3 regions of the Streptomyces sp. NPDC036813 genome follow, and region 1 is predicted to be linked to each of the others. Evidence: riboswitches for the same ligand, from Rfam matches in the RefSeq annotation. Region 1 holds a riboswitch; each other region holds the start of a gene.
What was found. Region 1 has a riboswitch for cobalamin ahead of ACZ67Q_RS08730 (ribonucleoside-diphosphate reductase subunit alpha). Riboswitches for the same ligand answer to the same signal wherever they lie in the genome.
Positions count from the first base shown of each region.

Region 2: linked by a shared signal. The riboswitch ahead of ACZ67Q_RS12165 (cobalamin biosynthesis protein) and the one ahead of ACZ67Q_RS08730 (ribonucleoside-diphosphate reductase subunit alpha) in region 1 are both predicted to bind cobalamin.
Region 3: linked by a shared signal. The riboswitch ahead of metE (5-methyltetrahydropteroyltriglutamate--homocysteine S-methyltransferase) and the one ahead of ACZ67Q_RS08730 (ribonucleoside-diphosphate reductase subunit alpha) in region 1 are both predicted to bind cobalamin.

Region 1 covers NZ_JBVJPV010000003.1:253,343-260,403, forward strand. Annotated here, with positions in the region: gene ACZ67Q_RS08700 (SDR family oxidoreductase) at 1-437, shown strand, start outside; gene nagB (glucosamine-6-phosphate deaminase) at 631-1,416, shown strand; gene ACZ67Q_RS08710 (GntR family transcriptional regulator) at 1,826-2,584, shown strand; gene ACZ67Q_RS08715 (DUF3311 domain-containing protein) at 2,736-3,002, shown strand; gene mctP (monocarboxylate uptake permease MctP) at 2,999-4,627, shown strand; gene ACZ67Q_RS08725 (GNAT family N-acetyltransferase) at 4,701-5,207, shown strand; cobalamin riboswitch at 5,260-5,384, shown strand; gene ACZ67Q_RS08730 (ribonucleoside-diphosphate reductase subunit alpha) at 5,508-7,061, shown strand, end outside.
Region 2 covers NZ_JBVJPV010000004.1:480,413-487,473, forward strand. Annotated here, with positions in the region: gene ACZ67Q_RS12160 (cobyric acid synthase) at 1-716, opposite strand, end outside; gene ACZ67Q_RS12165 (cobalamin biosynthesis protein) at 713-1,654, opposite strand; cobalamin riboswitch at 1,764-1,905, opposite strand; gene ACZ67Q_RS12170 (hypothetical protein) at 2,030-2,251, opposite strand; gene ACZ67Q_RS12175 (inorganic phosphate transporter) at 2,286-3,545, opposite strand; gene ACZ67Q_RS12180 (class II aldolase/adducin family protein) at 3,774-4,535, shown strand; gene ACZ67Q_RS12185 (alpha/beta hydrolase) at 4,628-5,761, shown strand; gene ACZ67Q_RS12190 (hypothetical protein) at 7,034-7,061, shown strand, end outside.
Region 3 covers NZ_JBVJPV010000002.1:653,819-660,879, forward strand. Annotated here, with positions in the region: gene metE (5-methyltetrahydropteroyltriglutamate--homocysteine S-methyltransferase) at 1-1,933, opposite strand, end outside; cobalamin riboswitch at 2,087-2,315, opposite strand; gene ACZ67Q_RS07015 (hypothetical protein) at 2,314-2,664, opposite strand; gene ACZ67Q_RS07020 (hypothetical protein) at 2,683-4,620, opposite strand; gene ACZ67Q_RS07025 (hypothetical protein) at 4,699-4,950, opposite strand; gene ACZ67Q_RS07030 (SCP2 sterol-binding domain-containing protein) at 4,987-5,322, opposite strand; gene ACZ67Q_RS07035 (deoxyxylulose-5-phosphate synthase) at 5,729-6,058, opposite strand; partial or broken gene ACZ67Q_RS07040 (dienelactone hydrolase family protein) at 6,242-6,610, shown strand; partial or broken gene ACZ67Q_RS07045 (dienelactone hydrolase family protein) at 6,603-6,709, opposite strand.

The sequences.
Region 1 (7,061 bases):
AGTTGTTCGAGCGCACGCACGCGATCAACGCCAAGGCACCCTTCTTCATCATCAAGCACGGGCTGCACCGGCTGCGCGACCAGGGCCGCATCATCAACGTCACGGCGGCGACCCACCTCGGCATCCCCGGCATCGCCGCGACGCACATGGCCAAGGGCGCGGTCACCACGCTGACCAGATCCCTCGCGGTGGAGCTGGCACCGCGGGGCATCACCGTCAACTCGGTCGGGCCAGGGTTCGTCGAGACGGACCTGACGCATGCGGTGCTCTCCGACCCGGCGGTGCGCGGGCACGCGGAGGCCGTCTCCGTCTTCGGACGGGTCGGCACCGTGCCCGACGTGGCCGACATCGTGGCCTTCCTGGCGTCGCCCGACTCCCGCTGGATCACGGGCCAGCACTTGGACGCGACCGGCGGCACGCTGCTGAGCCTTCACTAGACGGGACGGGACGGGGCAGTGGCGGGCAGGGAGGGGTGCGGAGACCCTGGGAGAGGAGTGCCCGCCTCTGTTAGATTGGTCTAAACCACATTGCCCGATTCCGGGCACCGGGCCCCGGCGGGTCACCCAGCGCCTCCCGGTCCCGGCCACCCCGGTCCCTCCCCGAGTCCCCTCTTCGAAACGGCAGGCCAGCGTGGAAGTTGTCATCGTTCCGGACGCCGAGGCGGGCGGCGAGCTCATCGCCGAGGCCATGGCGCAGCTGCTGCGGCGCAAGCCCGACGCCCTGCTCGGCGTCGCCACGGGCTCGACCCCGCTGCCCATCTACCGGGCCCTGGAGGCGAAGGTGCGCTCCGGTGCCGTGGACACCGGCCGGGCGCGGGTCGCCCAGCTCGACGAGTACGTGGGGCTGCCCGCCGAGCACCCGGAGTCCTACCGCTCGGTGCTGCGCCGCGAGGTGCTGGAGCCGCTCGGCATCGGCATGGAACGGTTCCTCGGCCCGGACGGCACCGCGAAGGACGTGCAGGCGGCGTGCGAGGCGTACGACAGGGCGCTGCCCGAGGCCGGCGGAGTGGACCTCCAGCTCCTCGGGATCGGGACCGACGGACACATCGGCTTCAACGAGCCGTGCTCCTCGCTCGCCTCGCGGACGCGGATCAAGACGCTGACCGAGCAGACCCGGGTGGACAACGCCCGCTTCTTCGACGGCGACATCGACCAGGTGCCGCACCACGTGATCACGCAGGGCATCGGCACCATCCTGGAGGCCCGCCACCTGGTCCTGCTGGCCACGGGCGAGGGCAAGGCGGACGCGGTGGCCGCGACGGTCGAGGGCCCGGTCGCGGCGGTCTGCCCGGCCTCCGCGTTGCAGCTGCACCCGCACGCGACGGTGGTCGTGGACGAGGCGGCGGCGTCCAAGCTGAAGCTGGCGGACTACTTCCGGCACACGTATGCGAACAAGCCGGAGTGGCAGGGCATCTGACCCGCGGCGGGCCGGACACGGGACCGGACGAGCGCGTCGGGCCGGGCCTGGGTGCCGGCCGGGGCGTGGGTGCCGGGCCGGGCGAGCGCGTCCGGCCGGGCCTGCGCGCCGGGGCGGGCCTGGGTGCCGGGCCGGGGCCTGCGCGCCGGGCCGGGCCTGGGCGTCCGGCAGGGCATGGGTGCCGGGCGGGGCATGGGCGTCGGACGGGGATCGCACGCATGCCCGGTGGAACACTCGCGGGAGCGTCCTCGCTGGACTAGACCAGCGGGGGCGGCGACGGTATACAGAGGAGATCAGGGAGCGTGCGGAGGCGCCCACCGAGGTCACCCCGCACCAAGCCGTGCCACGATGTGAGCCCGCGGCCGATGGCGTGTCGGCCGCTTCGGCACCGGAGCCGGGAAGGCAGAGCATGAGCACCGACGTCAGCAGTGCGGAGAACGACAGTGGCGCCACCGTCCGTACCGCGCGCGTGCCCAAGTACTACCGCCTGAAGAAGCACCTGCTCGACATGACCGAGACGATGCCGCCCGGCACCCCCGTCCCGCCGGAGCGGACGCTCGCGGCGGAGTTCGACACCTCCCGCACCACCGTCCGCCAGGCGCTGCAGGAGCTGGTGGTCGAGGGCCGGCTGGAGCGCATTCAGGGCAAGGGCACGTTCGTCGCCAAGCCGAAGGTCTCGCAGGCGCTGCAGCTGACGTCGTACACCGAGGACATGCGCGCGCAGGGCCTGGAGCCCACCTCGCAGCTGCTCGACATCGGCTACATCACCGCCGACGACCGGCTCGCCGACCTGCTCGACATCACCGCCGGCGGCCGGGTGCTGCGCATCGAGCGGCTGCGCATGGCCAACGGCGAACCGATGGCCATAGAGACCACCCACCTCTCGGCCAAGCGTTTCCCGGCGCTGCGCCGCTCCCTGGTGAAGTACACGTCCCTCTACACCGCGCTCGCCGAGGTCTACGACGTCCACCTCGCCGAGGCCGAGGAGACCATCGAGACCTCGCTGGCCACCCCGCGCGAGGCCGGCCTGCTCGGTACCGACGTGGGCCTGCCGATGCTGATGCTCTCCCGCCACTCCTTCGACCGGCAGGGCGAGCCGGTGGAGTGGGTGCGGTCGGTCTACCGCGGGGACCGCTACAAGTTCGTGGCGCGCCTGAAGCGGCCGTAGGACGCTCCGTCACATCCCGCGGGAGTCGCGGTCGGATAACGGTCCAGACCGTCAACGCCCGTTATGCGGACGAGGGGTTCCGTTCCTGCTACACCTGACCTAGATTTCCTGCGCATTGCACAGGTGATCAGTGAGGGGACGGAACCGCGCGATGACGAATGCGCCAGATGTGTCCAGACCGGCGACGGTGACGCCCGTGCGCGTCGTCATCGCCCTCTGCCTGGTAGCGCCCTTCGTGGCGATGCTGTGGGTCGGAAGTTACGCGAAGGTGGACCCGGCGTTCATCGGGATCCCCTTCTTCTACTGGTACCAGATGCTGTGGGTGATCATCTCCACGGCGCTGACCGTGATCGCGTACCAGCTGTGGCGGCGTGACCAGCGCGCCCGTGCTTCCCGGAAGGGCGGTGCGGACAAGTGAAGGACGGCGTGAACGGCGTCGCACTCGGCGTCTTCATCTTCTTCTTCCTGCTCGTCACCGTGCTCGGCTTCCTGGCCGCGCGCTGGCGCAAGGCCGAGAACGAGCACAGCCTCGACGAATGGGGCCTGGGCGGACGGTCGTTCGGTACCTGGATCACCTGGTTCCTGCTCGGCGGCGACCTGTACACGGCGTACACGTTCGTCGCCGTGCCGGCGGCGATCTACGCGGCGGGCGCGTCCGGCTTCTTCGCGGTGCCGTACACGATCCTCGTCTACCCGCTGATCTTCACGTTCCTGCCCCGGCTGTGGTCGGTGTCGCACAAGCACGGGTACGTGACGACGTCGGACTTCGTGCGCGGCCGCTTCGGCTCCAAGGGGCTGTCGCTGGCGGTTGCGCTGACCGGCATCCTCGCGACGATGCCGTACATCGCGCTCCAGCTCGTCGGCATCCAGGCCGTGCTGGACGTGATGGGCGTCGGCGGCGGCGAGAACACCAACTGGTTCGTCAAGGACCTGCCGCTGCTGATCGCGTTCGGCGTGCTGGCGGCGTACACCTACTCGTCCGGTCTGCGGGCCCCCGCGCTGATCGCCTTCGTGAAGGACGCGCTGATCTACATCGTCATCGCGGTGGCGATCATCTACATCCCGATCAAGCTGGGCGGCTTCGACGACATCTTCGCCAAGGCGGGCCACGCGTTCAGCCAGGTCAACCCGGCCACCGGCAAGCCGCGCGGCGCGCTCGCCCCGGCGGAGGCCGGCCAGTGGACGTACGCGACGCTGGCGCTCGGCTCCGCGCTCGCGCTGTTCATGTACCCGCACTCGATCACCGCGACCCTGTCGTCCAGGAGCCGTGAGGTGATCCGGCGCAACACCACGATCCTGCCGCTGTACTCCCTGATGCTGGGCCTGCTCGCGCTGCTCGGCTTCATGGCGATCGCGGCCGGCGTCAAGGTGCAGAACGGCCAGCTGGCCATCCCGCAGCTGTTCGAGGACATGTTCCCGGACTGGTTCGCGGGCATCGCGTTCGCGGCGATCGGCATCGGCGCGCTGGTCCCGGCGGCCATCATGTCCATCGCGGCGGCGAACCTCTTCACGCGCAACATCTACAAGGACTTCATCAAGCAGGACGCCACGCCGAAGCAGGAGGCCCAGGTCTCCAAGATCGTCTCCCTGCTGGTGAAGGTGGGCGCGCTGGTCTTCGTCCTCACCATGGACAAGACGGTCGCGATCAACTTCCAGCTGCTGGGCGGCATCTGGATCCTGCAGACCTTCCCGGCCCTGGTCGGCGGCCTGTTCACGCGCTGGTTCCACCGCTGGGCACTGCTGGCGGGCTGGGCGGTCGGCATGGCCTACGGCACGCTGGCCGCGTACGGGGTGGCCTCGCCGACGCAGAAGCACTTCGGCGGCTCCGCGAAGGAGATCCCCGGCATCGGCGAGATCGGCTACATCGGCCTCACGGCGTTCGTGCTGAACGTCGCGGTGACCGTGGTCCTCACGCTCGTCCTGAAGGCCGTCAAGGCCCCCGAGGGCGTCGACGAGACCCGGCCGGAGGACTACACGGCGGACGCCGGCGACCCGGGCGTCCAGACCGAACTCCCCCCGGCCACGGCGGGCGCCGGTCACTGAGCAACCCACGCGCACGGGCCGCCGGAGAAAAACCGGCGGCCCGTCGTCGTACCCGTGGGGCACACTCACCGTCATGGACATCGTGATCCGGCCCGTCGCACCCCATGAACACGCCGCCCTCGGCGAGATCACAGCCCAGGCCTATCTCCAGGACGGGCTCCTGGACTTCGGCGAGAGCGACGAGTACCTCGGCGAGCTGCGCGACGTCGCCAAGCGTGCCGCCGCGGCCGAGGTGCTCGTCGCCACGGCCGACGACACCCTTCTCGGCGGCGTCACCTTCGTACCGGCCGGCGGCCCCATGGCCGACATCGCGCGTCCCGGCGAGGCCGAGATCCGCATGCTGGCCGTCGCCCGCGCGGCTCGCGGCCAAGGCGCCGGTGAGGCGCTGGTGCGGGCCTGCATCGACCGGGCCCGGGCCGTCGACGGCTGCGGAGCGATCGTTCTGTCGACCCAGCGGACCATGGTCACCGCCCACCGCCTCTACGAACGGCTGGGCTTCGTCCGTACGCCCGAGCGGGACTGGAACCCGCTCCCCGACCTCGACGACATCATGCTCCTCACCTACGAGTTGACGCTGTGAGATCAGCGCAACACAACATCTGGGGGTGACGCGACAGCCCGGCACTAGATGTATGCTCATGCTCGCTGTCGTCGCAGGGGAATCCGGTGCGAATCCGGAACTGTCCCGCAACGGTGTACATGCGTGCTTCGCGCACGCTGGTCCAGTCCGAGGACCTGCCGACAGTGCACCCGGCCACCCGGCCGGCGTGCCCTGACGTCCGGGCCTCGTGGAATGGGCCGGTGGACGCGACGCCGCGTGCGCTCGTGTGCTGCCCCCTGCCCTCGCCGAGGCCCCGTGCCGAGCGAGGGAGAGCCCCACGTGACCATCGCGCCAGCCGATCCGGCCTCAGCCACCGAGCGGGAGCAGGACGGTCCCGGTGCCGCGCTGCTGCGCACCCTGACCGAGCTGACCATCGACCTCCCCGACGCCGACCCCGGCCGGGTCGCCGCCGCCGCGCTGCGCGGCCGCTCGGCGCACGCCGACGAGGCGGAGCTGCGGGAGCTGGCCACGGAGGCCGCCGCCGGACTCATCTCCGAGGACCCCGCCTACTCCCGGCTGGCCGCCCGTCTGCTCACCCTCACCATCCGCGCACAGGCCGCCTCCCAGGGCGTCACGTCGTTCACGGAGTCGGTCACCGTGGGGCACCGCGAGGGGCTCATCGCGGACCGGACGGCGGCGTTCGTACGGCTGCACGCCGAGCGGCTCGACGCCCTCGTCGACACCCGCGCCGACGACCGCTTCGGCTACTTCGGCCTGCGCACCCTGCACAGCCGCTACCTCCTGCGGCACCCGATCACCCGCAAGGTGATCGAGACGCCCCAGCACTTCCTGCTGCGGGTGGCGAGCGGCCTCGCCGAGGACGACACCGTCCGTTCCGTGGACGAGGTCGCGGCGCTCTACGGGCTCATGAGCCGCCTCGACTACCTGCCCTCCTCCCCCACCCTCTTCAACTCCGGCACCCGGCACCCCCAGATGTCGTCCTGCTATCTCCTCGACTCCCCGCTGGACGAGCTGGACTCCATCTACGACCGCTACCACCAGGTCGCGCGGCTCTCCAAGCACGCCGGCGGCATCGGGCTGTCGTACTCCCGCATCCGCAGCCGCGGTTCGCTGATCCGCGGCACCAACGGGCACTCCAACGGCATCGTGCCGTTCCTGAAGACGCTGGACGCCTCGGTCGCCGCGGTGAACCAGGGCGGGCGGCGCAAGGGCGCGGCCGCGGTGTACCTGGAGACCTGGCACTCCGACATCGAGGAGTTCCTGGAGCTGCGGGACAACACCGGTGAGGACGCCCGCCGTACGCACAACCTGAACCTCGCGCACTGGATCCCGGACGAGTTCATGCGCCGGGTCAACGCGGACGCGCAGTGGTCGCTGTTCTCGCCGGCCGACGTGCCGGAGCTGGTCGACCTGTGGGGCGAGGAGTTCGACGCCGCGTACCGCAAGGCGGAGGACGCGGGGCTGGCGAAGAAGACGCTTCCGGCCCGCGAGCTGTACGGCCGCATGATGCGCACCCTCGCGCAGACCGGCAACGGATGGATGACCTTCAAGGACGCAGCCAACCGCACCGCCAACCAGACGGCCCTGCCGGGCCACGTGGTCCACTCCTCCAACCTCTGCACGGAGATCCTTGAGGTCACCGACGACGGTGAGACGGCCGTCTGCAACCTCGGCTCGGTCAACCTCGGCGCGTTCGTGGCCGACGGGGACATCGACTGGGAGCGGCTGGACGCCACCGTCCGCACGGCCGTCACCTTCCTCGACCGCGTCGTCGACATCAACTTCTACCCGACCGAGCAAGCGGGCCGCTCCAACGCCAAGTGGCGCCCGGTCGGCCTGGGCGCGATGGGACTGCAGGACGTCTTCTTCAAG
Region 2 (7,061 bases), on a different contig from region 1:
AGGCCGTCCTCCTCGTCGATGCCGAGCCCGTGCCGGAAGGGCAGGACGCCGTAGGCGGGCCGCCCGGTCAGGCCGTGCAGCATGTCCAGGCCCGGCTCCAGCAGGGAGACGTCACCGCGGAACTTGTTCACCAGGAACCCGGCGACCAGTTCCTGGTCCTCGGGCGAGAGCAGGGCGACGGTGCCGAAGAAGGACGCGAAGACACCCCCGCGGTCGATGTCGCCGACGACGAGCACGGGCAGCCGCGCACCCCGCGCGATGCCCATGTTCACGATGTCGGTCCGGCGCAGATTGATCTCGGCCGGCGAGCCCGCCCCCTCGCAGATCACCGCGTCATACGTGCCCCGCAACTCGGCCAGGCACTCCAGGACCGTGCCGAGCAGCTGCTGCTGGCGTCCGCCGTGGTAGCCGCGGGCGCTCAGCTCACCCACCGGCTTGCCCAGCAGCACCACCTGGCTGCTCTGCTCGCCACCGGGCTTGAGCAGCACCGGGTTCATCAGCGCGGTCGGCTCGATCCGGCAGGCCTGGGCCTGCATGGCCTGCGCCCGCCCGATCTCGGCGCCCTCGCGGGTGACGAAAGAGTTGAGGGACATGTTCTGCGCCTTGAAGGGCGCCACCTTCACGCCCTGCCGCACCAGCCACCGGCAGATCCCTGCGGTCACGACGCTTTTTCCGGCGTCGGAGGTGGTGCCGGCGACGAGGAGACCGCCGTTCATCGATCACGCCCTTTCCCGATGAGGCGTGCGCCCGCGCACACGCCGAGCGCAAGCCAGCTCACGCGCCGGGACAGCCGTACCGCCCGGCGGATGTCGGGGGTGGTGACGGCGCGGCCCCGCGTGTTCAGCACGGGCCGGTGCTCCACCCGTCCGCCGTACGACAGGGTGCCGCCCAGCCGCACGCCGAGCGCGCCCGCGAAGGAGGCCTCCACAGGGCCCGCGTTGGGGCTCGGGTGCTTCGCCGCGTCCGTCCGCCAGGCCCGCACGGCACCGCGCCGGTCCGGGCCGGTGAGCACGGTGAGGACGGCGGTCAGCCGGGCCCCCGGCCAGCCGGCCACGTCGTCGAGGCGGGCGGAGGCCCAGCCGAAGCGCCGCAGCCGCGGTGACTTGTGACCGACCATCGCGTCCAGGGTGTTGACCGCCCGGAACCCGAGCAGCCCGGCCACCCCGCCCACGGCGCCCCACACCAGGGCGCCCACGACGGCGTCGGAGGTGTTCTCGGCGACCGACTCGACCACGGCCCGGGCGATCCCGTCGGCGTCCAGCGCCTGCGGGTCCCGGCCGCACAGATGGGGCAGCCGGGCCCGCGCCGCCTCGACATCCCCGGCTTCCAGTGCGCGCCCGATGGCGCGGGCCTCGCGCGCGAGCGAAGTCCCCCCGACCACGGACCAGGTGGCGGCGGCGGTCAGGGCGACGGAGGCGGCGGGGGAGCGGCGTACGGAGCGGGCGGCGACGGCCCCGAGGGCGACGGCGCCGCCGGCGCAGACGGCGGTGTGCAGGGCGCCCCAGCCGCGGTGGTCGCGCCACAGGGTGCGCTCGACGGCGCCCGCGGCCCGTCCGAACACGGCGACCGGGTGCCCGCGGCGCGGATCACCGAGGATGAGGTCGCCGAGGAGGCCGGCGGCGGCGCCGTACGCGAAGACGCGCTCGGCTCGCACGGGGCTCAGCCCGCCGTGGGGTCGGGCTGGGCGTCGCTGATGGGCCTGGTCCTCAACCGGCAGCCGCACATGGCGTCATGTCCTCACTCAGGGTGTCCGCGCCCTGGTTCGAAGGAGATCGGCGGTGAGAGTTCCTGGCTCCCGGGGTCGTTCAACCCCGGTGACAGTGGCGGGACCGCGCCGGACTTCCACCGGCTTCCTCTCCTGCCGCCGCAACTTGGCTCCGGCAGTCCACCACGGCTGTTCGAGGGCCGTCAACTTGCCCTTGACCTGGGGCGGAGGAGTGTGGGCAGGCCCACACGGAGGCGACCTGCCAGGTCACAGCGGAACGCGGGGTGCCGCTCGGGCACCCCGCGTCCTGTGTGGTGAAGCCGGTCAGGCGACGATCAGGCTGATGCCGTACGCCACCGCCGCCGCGCACGCCGCGAAGCAGGCGTACGCGCCGGTGACCGCGAGGGCGGCCGAGCCGCCCTGGGCCTGAGCCCGCTCGCGGCGGGACAGGCCCATGATGCCGAGGGTGAACAGGGCCACCAGACCCACGGTGACCACGAGGCTGACACCGAAGACGGAGCCGAGGGCCGACCAGTCGATCTTCATGCTGCTTCTCTTCCTTCGTACCCGGGAGCGGCGGTCAGACGGCCGGGGCCGGGTTCGCGGTGGCCGGCTGCTCCGCCGTCGCGGCGGCGGGGGCCGGGATGGTGGCCGTCAGGCCGTCCGTGACGGCGGGGCCGGCGGCCGGGGGCGGGGTCACGGCGGCGATCGCGGTGGTGACCACGCCGGCCGGCTCCTCCTCCACGGCGTTGACGTTGGTGTGGTCGACGACCTCGCGGCGGGAGATCTTCCAGATGCCGAAGCTGGCGGCCACAAGGAAGACGGCGACAGCCGCGGTGCCCCAGGCGCCGAAGCCGGTGACGTACTCGGCGAGCGCGCCGACCAGCGCGGCGGCCGGCAGGGTCAGGCCCCAGGCGATGAACATGCGGGTCGCGGTCGACCAGCGCACCACACCGCCCTTGCGGCCCAGGCCCGCGCCCATCACGGAGCCGGAGACGACGTGCGTGGTGGACAGCGAGAAGCCGAGGTGGGAGGAGGCCAGGATGGCGGTGGCCGCGCTGGTCTGGGCGGCGAAGCCCTGCTGCGGCTGCATGTCCGTCAGGCCCTTGCCCATGGTGCGGATGATGCGCCAGCCGCCGATGTAGGTGCCGAGCGCGATGGCCAGGCCGGCGGAGAGGATCACCCACGTGGGCGGGTCGGAGTCGGGCGCGATGGCGCCGCCGGCGACCAGGGCGAGGGTGATGATGCCCATCGTCTTCTGCGCGTCGTTGGTGCCGTGGGCGAGGGAGACCAGGCCCGCGGAGGCGATCTGGCCGGCCCGGAAGCCCTTCTCGGCCGCCTTGCCGTCGGCCTTCTTGCCGAGCGTGTACGACAGACGCGTCGCGACCATCGCGGCGACGCCGGCGACGACCGGGGCGGCGACCGCGGGCAGCAGCACCTTGGTGACGAGGACGTCGCCGTGGACCGCGCCGAAGCCGGCGGAGGCGACGGTGGCGCCGATCAGACCGCCCATGAGGGCGTGGGAGGAGCTGGAGGGCAGGCCCACGAGCCAGGTCAGCAGGTTCCAGAGGATCGCGCCGACCAGGGCGGCGAAGATGACCTCGGGACGGATGCCGCTCTCGTCGACGAGACCCTTGGAGATCGTGTTGGCGACCTCCACGGAGAGGAAGGCGCCCACGAGGTTGAGGGCGGCGGACATGGCCACGGCGATCTTGGGCCGCAGCGCGCCGGTCGAGATGGTGGTGGCCATCGCGTTGGCGGTGTCGTGGAAACCGTTCGTGAAATCGAACGCAAGCGCGGTTACCACCACGATCGCGAGGATCAGCGAGAAGCTTTCCATTTACCCAGGCATTCGTTCGAAGTCATTGGCGGGTTGAACGTAGGCAACCTGAGTGAACGGAAGGTGAACTGAGCCGGGCGTCCCGATGTCGGAAAGAGGGGGGCGCTGCTCCGTTCCGCCGTGCCGGCCCGGGCGGCACACGGGCCGGGGGCCCGGCACAGGGTCTTTGGGCCGTTCGCGGGCACCGGGAAAGAGATTTCGGTCACCCGGGACTGGCAGGATCGCGGCATGACGGAGCAGCGGCGGGAGCGGCAGGACGGACGGGTGGCCGGCGAGGGGACGGACGGCGAGGGGGAGGCCCGCGCGGAGGAGAGCCGCGCGGGAGAGACCCGCGAGCGGGAGGCCGGTGAGCGGGAGGCCCGCGCCTGGGAGGAACTGGTCGCCACGGCGCGCCGGACCGTCGCGGACGGGCTGGTGGTCGGGACGTCGGGCAATGTCTCGGTACGCGTCGGTGACCTGGTCCTGGTCACTCCGTCGGGCGTGGCCTACGACCGGCTGCGCCCACAGGACCTGACGGCGGTCGACCTCGACGGCCGGCACCTGCGCGGCACCCTGGTGCCGACCAGCGAGCTGCCGATGCACCTCGCCGTCTACCGCACGACGGACGCCCGGGCCGTCGTGCACACGCACGCCGTCCACGCCACGGCGGTCTCGACTCTCGTGCCGCAGCTCCCGCTCGTCCACTACATGGCCGCGGCCCTCGGCGGCCCGGTCCGGGTCGCCCCTTACGCCACCTACGGCACGCAGCAGCTGGCCGAGAACATGCTGCGGGCCCTGACCGGCCGCACGGGCTGCCTCCTGCAGAACCACGGCACGATCACCTACGGCGCCACGCTCGACCAGGCCTACGACCGCACCGCCCAACTGGAGTGGATGTGCCGCCTGTGGCTCACGGCGTCCTCGGTGCCCGGCCTCGCCCCGAACCTGCTGACCGAGGAGCAGCTGGCGGAGGTGGGGGAGCGGCTGCGGGGTTATGGGCAGCGGGGGTGAGGGGGGCCGGGTGAGCGCCGTGCGGTGGGAGTGATCACCCCGCATGTCGCTTCCGGTGGCTTGGGACGGAGCACGCCGGGAAACTGGTTCCCGTGCGCACTGTCAAAGCGACGGCCGCTGCCGTCACCGCCGTGATGGGTGCCGGGGCCGCAGCCGTGGTCGCCGGCCGACTCGCCAGCGACGCCGCGCTCAAGGCGCCCCCGGGCCGGCCGCTGCCGACCGAGCCCCGGCTCACCGTCCACGCCACGGCCGCCGGCCGGATCGCGCTCACCCGCGATCTGGCCGCCCTGCGCCCCGGCACCTACGGACTCGCCGGCGACGGCAGCCACGCGGTCGTCGGCCAGGTCCTGGACTCCGCCGAGCACACCGCCGACACCGTCGTACGCCGCCTGGAGCGCGTCACGCACGGCACGCTGGAACCGGGCGACAAGGTGTGGCTCACCGCGAACCTCCACGTCGGCGACCCTCAGGCCGCCCTCGGTCTGGAAGTTGCCGACGTCGACGTGCCCGGGGAGCTCGGGTCCCTGCCCGCCTGGTTCGTACCCGCCGCCCGGGACACCTGGGTGATCGCCGTGCACGGCCTCGGCACCACCCGCGAGCTGCCCATGAACGTCATGGGCATGCTGAACCGGCAGCGCTTCCCGGTGCTGGCCCTCGCCTACCGCGGCGACCTGGGCGCGCCCCGTCCCCCGGACGGCCTGAACCACTTCGGCGAGACCGAGTGGCGCGACGTGGACGCCGCGATCCGCTACGCCGTCCGCTACGGCGCCCGCCGGGTCGTCCTCTACGGCTGGTCCACCGGCGCCACCATGGCGCTGCGCGCGGCTCAGCTCTCCGGGATGCGGGAGCACGTCTCCGGGCTGGTCCTCGACTCACCGGTGCTCAGCTGGCCGACCACGCTGCGCGCTCTCGCCGTGGCCCGGCGTACGCCGGGCGCGCTGCTGCCGCTCGCGGTGCGCGCGGCGCAGGGCCGGACCGGGCTGCAGGACGGCCCCGCCGACGGCACCATCGCGGCGGACGCCGACGGCCTCGCGGTGCCCACGCTGATCGTCCACGGCCCCGGCGACACGGTGGCCCCCTGGCGCTTCTCCCGCCGCTTCGCCGCCCGCCGCCCCGACCTCGTCGCCTTGCACACGGTGGCCCAGGCCCCGCACGGAGCGATGTGGAACGCCGACCCGGACTCCTACGAGGAAGCCCTCCGCCGCTTCCTGACCCCCCTGATGTGACCCCACCCCGCAGAAACTGAACGCGCACCGTCGCAGAGCGGCGTCCGACGGCGGGCCCTACGCCGCGCAGTCGCGCTGCACCCGCCACCGCGCTGCGCAGGGCCCGCCGCCGGACGCTGCCCTGCTGCGCAGGGCCCGCCGCCGGAGGCCGCCGCAGGGCCGCCCGGGTGCCGCCATCGTCAGCCTCGGTCGACGCTGCCCGGGCGTCGCGGCCGACGGTCTTGCGGTCGACGGAGGCGCGCACGCAGGGACCCGGCCGACCGCCGGACCGGGCACTGTGCGAGCGGGTCAGCCGGCTCCCCGGCGAGGCCGAGGCGGGCGGCCACGGGCGTGGGGGCGGTGCGGCGCTGACGCGACCGGACGAGGCGCGGGCGCGGTGCACGCCGCCGCGCTCCGCAGGGACTGCCGGCCGGGCCGCCGGACGCCACCGACGGCCGGCCCGGTGCTGCGGACAACCCTCCGGGCCTGTCGGCCGGGCCTCCGCCGGACGCCGCCGACTGCCGGCCCGGCGCTGCCGAGAGTCCTCCGGCCCTGTCGGCCGGGTCTCCGCCGGACGCCCCCGGTGCCACGTTCGTGCGCCGCCGCCGACAGCCTCGGTGCGAAGCCCCCAGGCGGCACCGCCTACGGCCTTCCGGTCGACGGAGTCGCCGCACGGCAGCGGGTCCGCCGCCGCACCGGCGCCGCACAGGCGGTCGGCCACCGGCGTCGGAGCGGTGCGCCGCCTGGGTGGGCGTCGTCGGGAGGGCGGTACCCGCCCCGGCGTTCGACTCGCAGGCGTCGTGCGGGCCGCCGCGCCGAAGGGGGCCGCGGCGGGGTTGCCGGAGCAGGCGCGCCGTGCCGTCGTTGCCGGCGCCGGGACGGTGGGTCGCCGGGACGCCGGGACGCCGGGACGCCGGGACGGGTGGGTCGTCGGGGTCGAGCGGTGCCGCGGGGACGCGCCTCACGGTGTCGCTCCGGTCGCGGGGCGGTCGGGCCTGTTCCGTTTCAGGGGTCCGTTCAAGGGCGTACGACTGGCCTGATCACGTCTGCTTTCGCTGTCCTGAGCGGGTCCGTCGTGCCGCCCCGTCGCCCGCCGTGGCATTCCGTTTGGGTTTTCGGACCGTCAACCGGAAGACTGCACCCGTGACGTCCCGTATCCCGCGCGACTCCAGGCTTCGACTCGTCCGACCCCGACCCCTGGCCGCCGCCCCCAGAGCCGTGAACCAGCGGCGCCCGCGCCGTCGGGCGCCCCGCCCGCCCGAGGGCACCCCGGCGCCCGCGGAGCTGGCCGGAATGGCTCGTTCCGGCCTGGCCGCCGCCG
Region 3 (7,061 bases), on a different contig from region 1:
CGGTGGTCAGCCGGAAGGCTTCCGTCGCCCAGTCCAGGTAGCCCGGACGGTCGGCCGCGCGCAACGGCAGGGTCTCGCGCAGCGCGGGTTCGTCCACCTGGATCACCGAAGTGCCCGCCGCCTCCAAGTCGTTGACCTCGTCGCGCAGGGCGAGGGCGACCTGACGGGCGGTGTCGGCCAGGGGCTGGTCGTCGCGGACGAAGGACCAGGCGAGCATGGTGACCGGACCGGTGAGCATGCCTTTGACCGGGCGGTCGGTGAGGGACTGGGCATACGTCGTCCAGCGCACGGTCATGGGCTCGGGGCGGGAGATGTCGCCGACGAGGACGGGCGGGCGGACGTAGCGGGTGCCGTAGGACTGGACCCAGCCGTGTCGGGTGGCGAGGTAGCCGGTGAGCTGCTCGGCGAAGTACTGGACCATGTCGTTGCGTTCGGGCTCGCCGTGCACGAGGACGTCCAGGCCGGTCTTCTCCTGGAAGGCGATCACCTCCTGGATCTCCGCCTTGATCCGTTCCTCGTAGCCTGCTGCGTCGATGCGGCCGGCGCCCAGGTCGGCGCGTGCCGTGCGCAGTTCGCCGGTCTGCGGGAAGGACCCGATGGTCGTGGTCGGAAGGAGGGGAAGGCGCAGGTGGGCCCGCTGGGCCGCGGCGCGTTCGGCGTAGGGCCGGCAACGGCGGGTGTCGGCGTCGGTGACCGCGGCGGCGCGGGCCCGCACGGCCGGGTCGTGGGTGATGGGCGAGCCCGCTCGTGAGGCGAGGTCGGCCCGGTTGGCGGCCAGTTCGGCGGTGATCGTGCCGGTGCCCTGGGCGAGGCCCCTGCCGAGCGTGACGACCTCGCGTGTCTTCTGCTGGGCGAAGGCGAGCCAGCGCAGGATCTGTGGCTCGATGTCCCGTTCAGCGGTCGCGTCGAGCGGGACGTGCAGCAGGGAGCAGGAGGCGGAGACGTCGACCCGGTCGGCCAGTCCGAGCAGAGTGCCCAGGATGGACAGGGACTTGGCCAGGTCGTCGACCCAGATGTTGCGGCCGTTGACGACTCCGGCCACCAGCCGCTTGCCGGGCAGACCCCCGACGGCGGCGAGGTCGTCCAGGTTGGCGGCGGCGGCCTCGGTGAAATCCAGGGCCAGGCCCTCCACCGGGGCCTTGGCGAGTACCGGCAGGGCCTCGCCGAGCCGGTCGAAGTAGGACGCGACGAGCAGCCTGGACCGGTCGGTGAGGGCGCCGAGGTCTCGATAGGCGCGGGTGGCGGCGTCGAGTTCGGCCGGTGTGCGGTCCTGGACGAGGGCGGGTTCGTCCAGCTGGACCCACTCGGCTCCTGCGGCGCGCAGGTCGGCCAGGACTTCGGCGTACACCGGCAGCAGCCGGTCCAGCAGGGTGAGCGGCTCGAAGTCGGGCGATGTGCCGGGTGCAGGCTTGGCCAGCAGAAGGTAGGTGACCGGGCCGACCAGCACGGGCCGGGCGGTGAGCCCCAGTGCCAGCGCCTCCTTCAGCTCGTCGACCTGCTTGCTCGCGTCGGCGGCGAAGACCGTGTCCGGACCCAGCTCGGGCACCAGGTAGTGGTAGTTGGTGTCGAACCACTTGGTCATCTCCAGCGGCGCGACGTCCTGCGTGCCGCGGGCCATCGAGAAGTACCCGTCGAGCGGATCGGCGGCCACGGCGTCCCGGTGGCGGGCGGGGACGGCGCCGACCATGACGGTGGTGTCCAGGACGTGGTCGTAGTACGAGAAGTCGCCGGTGGGCACCTCGTCGATGCCGGCCTCGGCGAGCCGCTGCCAGTTCGTACGGCGCAGGTCGGCGGCCGTGGCGTGGAGGGCGTCGGCGGTGATGCGGCCCTTCCAGTAACCCTCGATCGCCTTCTTCAGTTCCCGGCTCTGTCCCTGGCGGGGGTAGCCGTACACGGTGGCCCGTGCTGCCGCGGCTGCGGGCTTGGTGGTCACGGAGATCTCCTTCGCGAGATGAATCCCTGAGATCCCGGAAACGGGGTGAGGACGCGAAGGAACAACATGCCGGACGGTGCCGGCCGACGGCCGTCCGTTCGGTGTGTTCGCCGACCCGCCCTCGAGGTCACCGGGATGTCCGCGCACGAGTGGTTCGCACACGGGCAGTTGGCAGGTCTTCGGACTCGCGGGCACGTCTCGTCGTACGAAGTCGTACGAGACACCTACTGGCCGTCGCTTCCCAGGCCCTCCCCGGGCCCAGTGCGTATGACGGCGGTCGTTCCCGCTCACCGCTGCGGGGCAGTCCCGGATTCCCACCGGGTTCCCTCTTGCGACGCATCCCGCCTGGCGGACGGGGCGAACCAGCTGCACGGGCCAGCCTAGGGGGTGACCGTGGGAGAAGAGAGCGGGACGCTCAATATCTGCACGGTGAGGCGGATCACGTTCGTACCGCGCAGGCCACGGGGCAGGAGGCCCGCCGCACAGGCGCTTTCCCGCCGGCGCTGTGCTCGCCGCAGCTCGTAGAGAGTCTCCTCCATCTCGACCGCGGCGGTGATCGTCTCGATGACGCCGATGTCCGTGCGGATGCGGTGCGGGCGGGGGTGCCGGAACGGTCCCGCATTGTCCCGGCAGCGTTGTCTCGGCAGCGTCGGACTTGTGCGGAACGAGACCCGTCTCCCGGCCACCGTGACGCTCGCCGGGGCATGACGTCGCCCATCGGCCGACGTCATGCCCCGGAGTGTCGTGGATCAGATCACGAACGACTCGCTGGGTCCCACCACGGCGGTGAAGCCGTTGGTCGCGATGACGCGTACCAACAGCTCTTGACCGGAGTCGAGCTGGCTCGGATCCAGGGTGACGGACGGCGTCTTGAGCCCCACACCGACCGTCTGCCAGGTCCGGCCCTCGTCATCGCTGAGCTGGACGGTGAAGGTGTGGCCCTCCTCGGCGGGCCGCACCAGGTCGGCTGCGACCCTCAACCTCCGGCCGTCGACCAGCTCGGTACGCACGGCACGCGTGATCGGTGGTGCCGCCCCGGCACGGAAGGTGTCCACCACGGCCCCGCCGACGACCAGTTCGACCGCGGACACCTCCGGGCCGGCGGTGACCGTGGCGTCGACGATGCCGACTCGGTCCTCGTCGGGGGCGAGCTCGGAGTCGAGCTTGACCGGTGCGCCGTGCTCTTCGACCACGACGCCGTCCGCGGTGGTGAACCGCAGCGTTACGGGGCTGTCCGGTACCGGGGCGGTGGGTGACACGTTCGGAGCCGGATTGACGAAGGCGATTCTTCCCCGGCCCTGCGTCAGGTTCACGGTGCCGACGACGTTGACCACGGTCTGTCCGGGAGCAGGGCCGCCGCCACCGTTGGCGAACGACGGCAGGGCGTTCTCGGCCACCAGGCGGCTCCGGATCCCCTCGTAGGTGTAGACGGACGGCCACTCCCGAACGCAGTAGGTCATGATGTCGTGCCACTGGATGCCCGGCATGGCGGTCATGGGTCGGGTGTTGGCCGGATCGCCGACGTCGAAGCCCGCGAACCCCGCATCGGTCTTGGACAGCTGTCCGGCGGGGAAGGGGTAGTTGTTGAGGTCGTCCGCGGTCTCCCCGCAGAATCCCGGATGGCGCCTGCCCAACGTGTGGCCCAGTTCGTGACCCCCGTACCAGTCTCCGTACGACCCGTCCACGTCCCAGCTGAAGCTTCCGCTGGGTATTCCCGTGGGACCGCAGGCCACGACCGCCGGGTCAGGGCTGGTGTCGGGGACGCTCGCCGCAGCGCCTCGCATGAAGAAGCCCGTGTCGCTGACCATGCCGTAGTAGTGGGTGCGCGCGTCGGTTCCGGCGCTGACATCCTGGGTGCGGATCGCGGCCAGCTGCGCGTTGATGTCGCTGGAGACGAACGGGACCGGCGCCGTGGCGGCCACCACGGCCTGCGAGTGCAGCACCTGGGGCACCGGATAGGCCCGGCGGAGCCAGGAAACCAGCAGGTCGAAGTCGATGTTGCGTGGAGCATGGGTGACCGGCGGTGTGCCCTGCTGGTAGGTGAACCTGACGATCCGCACTCGCAGCGGAGGGCTGGGCTGGAAGGTCACCGTGGGACGGCGTTCGCCGCCGAGCGCGATCGGGTTTCCGGTCACGCTGTCGGTCACGCCCGACAGCCATACCGTGAGCTGGCCGGCAGCGGTGGCGGCGGCCGGCAGCACGAAGTTGAGACTGCGGTTGGCGTCGTCACGGGCGCGGGTGAGGTCACCCGCGTCAGCGTGATTGAGGGTCACCGTGTTGGCGGAGGTGACGACCACCGGCGCGGTCGACGGCCTTCGCACCGACAACTGGCCCGTGACCGTGACGGGCGCGCCGCCGTAGTAGCTCAGATACGCTCGCACCACGGTCCGCTTGTCGGCCACCAGCGGTACGGAATGGCCGAGGTCCTGCACGCCCTGGGTGACCTCCAGGGCGTCCATCTGCAAGGGGTGGGTGTTGATGTTCCCGGCGGTCAGAACGACCCCGAGCACCTCGGCCGAGCCGTCGGCGTGGTTGGCCTGGACCGCGCGTCCGGTGACGAGCGCGTTCGCCATGACCTGGACCATCAGGCGCTTTGCGGTGCGGGCGGCCTCGGACTCTGCCGCGCTCGACTGGACGGTCAGCAGTTCGCTCGCCGCCGGGTCGGGCCCCACCCACAGGCACGCCATCGGGGCTCCCCCCTGCACGGACCACAACCGCTGAACGTAACCTTCTGTGACAGCCATGACAACACGCGCCCTTCACCGTCACACCGGGTCGATCTGGACCGTGGTGATTATTGCGTCGCTGTCGCCGTGCCCGGCGGCGACAGTGCGATAGTTGGTCGCCGCGGCGGCGAGCGACTGGACGAGGTTGGCCGCATACGCGGTGTCGGCCGCCGACCCGTTGTTACTGACAGCCAGCACTTCGACGTTGTCCGGTGTGGGACCTATCCAGACGCATGCCGTGGTCGGCGAAAGGATGGACAGTTGTTGTACCTGCCCCGTCGTCGTAGCCATGGCAGAAAACCCCTTCGGTGGATGGCGGAATGGCTGTCAGAGCGGCTGGTCCAGCAGCCCCAGTTCGAGGGCGCTGTCGCTGACGTAACGCAGGTCGCCGCGGACCCGGATGCCGCCGGAAAGGAACTGCTTCCGTGCGTCGACCTGTCCGTCGAGAACGGCACGGACGGCTGCCGCGTCGCCGATCACCTCGACCAGGGTGGGCCTGCCCACGCCGGCCGCCACGTTCTCCGAAACGTTCACCTCGTTCGACCCGCATTCGAGAACGTATGTGCCGCCGCCGTCTCCGGACAGATGGAACACGATGTTTCCCGGCCGCAACGAGCGGTTCTTCGAGAGCTTGTCGGCGAGGTTGTGCAGTGACTCTTTCATGGTTCCTCCGGCCGCCTCGGCACGCCGGGATTTCTCATTGACGAGCCACTCCGGATCGATGCCCCAGCGCGTTGCTGTATCTCGACAGGGAGCGGGGAAATCCGACTGGCACGGGATCAACGGCTGCAGAGCCGGGGCCTGCCCTGGGGTGGCCCGGCGTGCTCAGCACCGACCCGGCACGTGCCGAATGCGGTGATGACGAGATCGGATTGAGTGGTGCAGGCGGTGGCGTGGTGGCGCCGCCGGCTTGTCCCGCCGTTCCATCCTAGGCACGGTGGGGGAGACCTCGCAGCCTGTGCCGGAACCGGCCGTCCGGGCCGCCGAGCCGGAACGGAGGAGCGCGGTGTCCGATCCTGCCGTCGGGTTGTCGCCGAAGATCCCCATGGTCCCTCTGTTGCGCCAAGGGCTACGGCAGCTCGTGGCGCACCAATGCACGCGCGAGCGGTTCACCGGTCTTTCGCGCGTATGCCATTCGCTCGCGCACCTCGCTGAGTGTGCGCGGACGATAGCCAGGGCCGCCACAGCAACTCTTGTGGAAGCGGACACCGGCATTCAAGAGCACCGACAGGGTCCGCCATGCAGCGGTGTCGCGCCGCCGCGGCGGGGCGAAGGCGGAACCCACATGGATCAGCGGCTCGGCACATCGCGGGCAGAGCCGGTCGTGGTCACCGAGGTACGGCTGCTTGTAGGAGGCCCGACAGGGCAGGCAGACATAGGAGGTCTTCGCGTGGGCCATACCGGCCAGAGTACGGCCCGTCCGGAACGAACTCGACCAGGTTTCCGTGACATTCAGCAAGACCGAAGGGACAGACCCTGGGCAGGCGCTTGCGGATCAACGTGCTGACGACGCGCGTGTCCCTGGATGCGGCGATGATTCACAGCATCCGTCACAGAGCCGGTTGCGCGACGGCGTTCATCGGTGGGGCCGGAGGGCCCTGGGCTCAGCGACGTCGAGCGCGGCCGGGCCGATGCGCTCGCCGAGCTGGGGTACGTGGCACTGGCCTTCGACATTTGCGGCGGGCGCTGTTTGCGCGACCCCGACGAGATGCCGGCCCGTTGCATGCCGCTGCTCGCCGACCCCGACCGGATGCGGGCCATCGGCCACGTGGCGCTCGACGTGGTGCGCGCCGAACCGCGGACCGACCCCGACCGGATCGCCGCCGTCGGCTACGGCACCGGGGGCGCCATCGGGCTGGAACTCGGGCGCGCCGGCGTCAACCTGCGGGCGATCGGGACGGTCAACGCACTGGCCAGGCGTTCACGATCTCGCGGAAGTCCGCAGGAAGCACGGTCCGGTCGACCGGCGGATGGTGGAAGGCATGCAAGGCGCCGCCGTAGACCACGAGGCGCCATTCGACGCCCGCGGCTGCATCTCGGCGGTGAACGCTCGGGCCGGCCGGGCGAACCCAGGTGAGTTGATGCCGGTGGCGTCGGCCACGAAGGGAGAATGGGTTTTCCTTCGTGTCCAGAGCGACCCGCTTCGCCCTGGCGCGTCCTGGTTCAGGAGCTTGACAGTCCGGCCTGGACTCTTCATGAGATGACGTTCGCGAATGGTTGCTGGCCTGTCTCAGAGGTGAGGACGTGACGGTGTGTTCTCGTAACTTCGCGCCTGACCGCCCGTTCTGCGAACCCCTTTCCTGAATCAGCAATGGTCGCTTGGCGAGTCGGCGGCTCATGACCGTGATCATCGACGAGCAGATCATCGTCTTCGAGCCACCCCGCTCTCGGCGTCCATCACT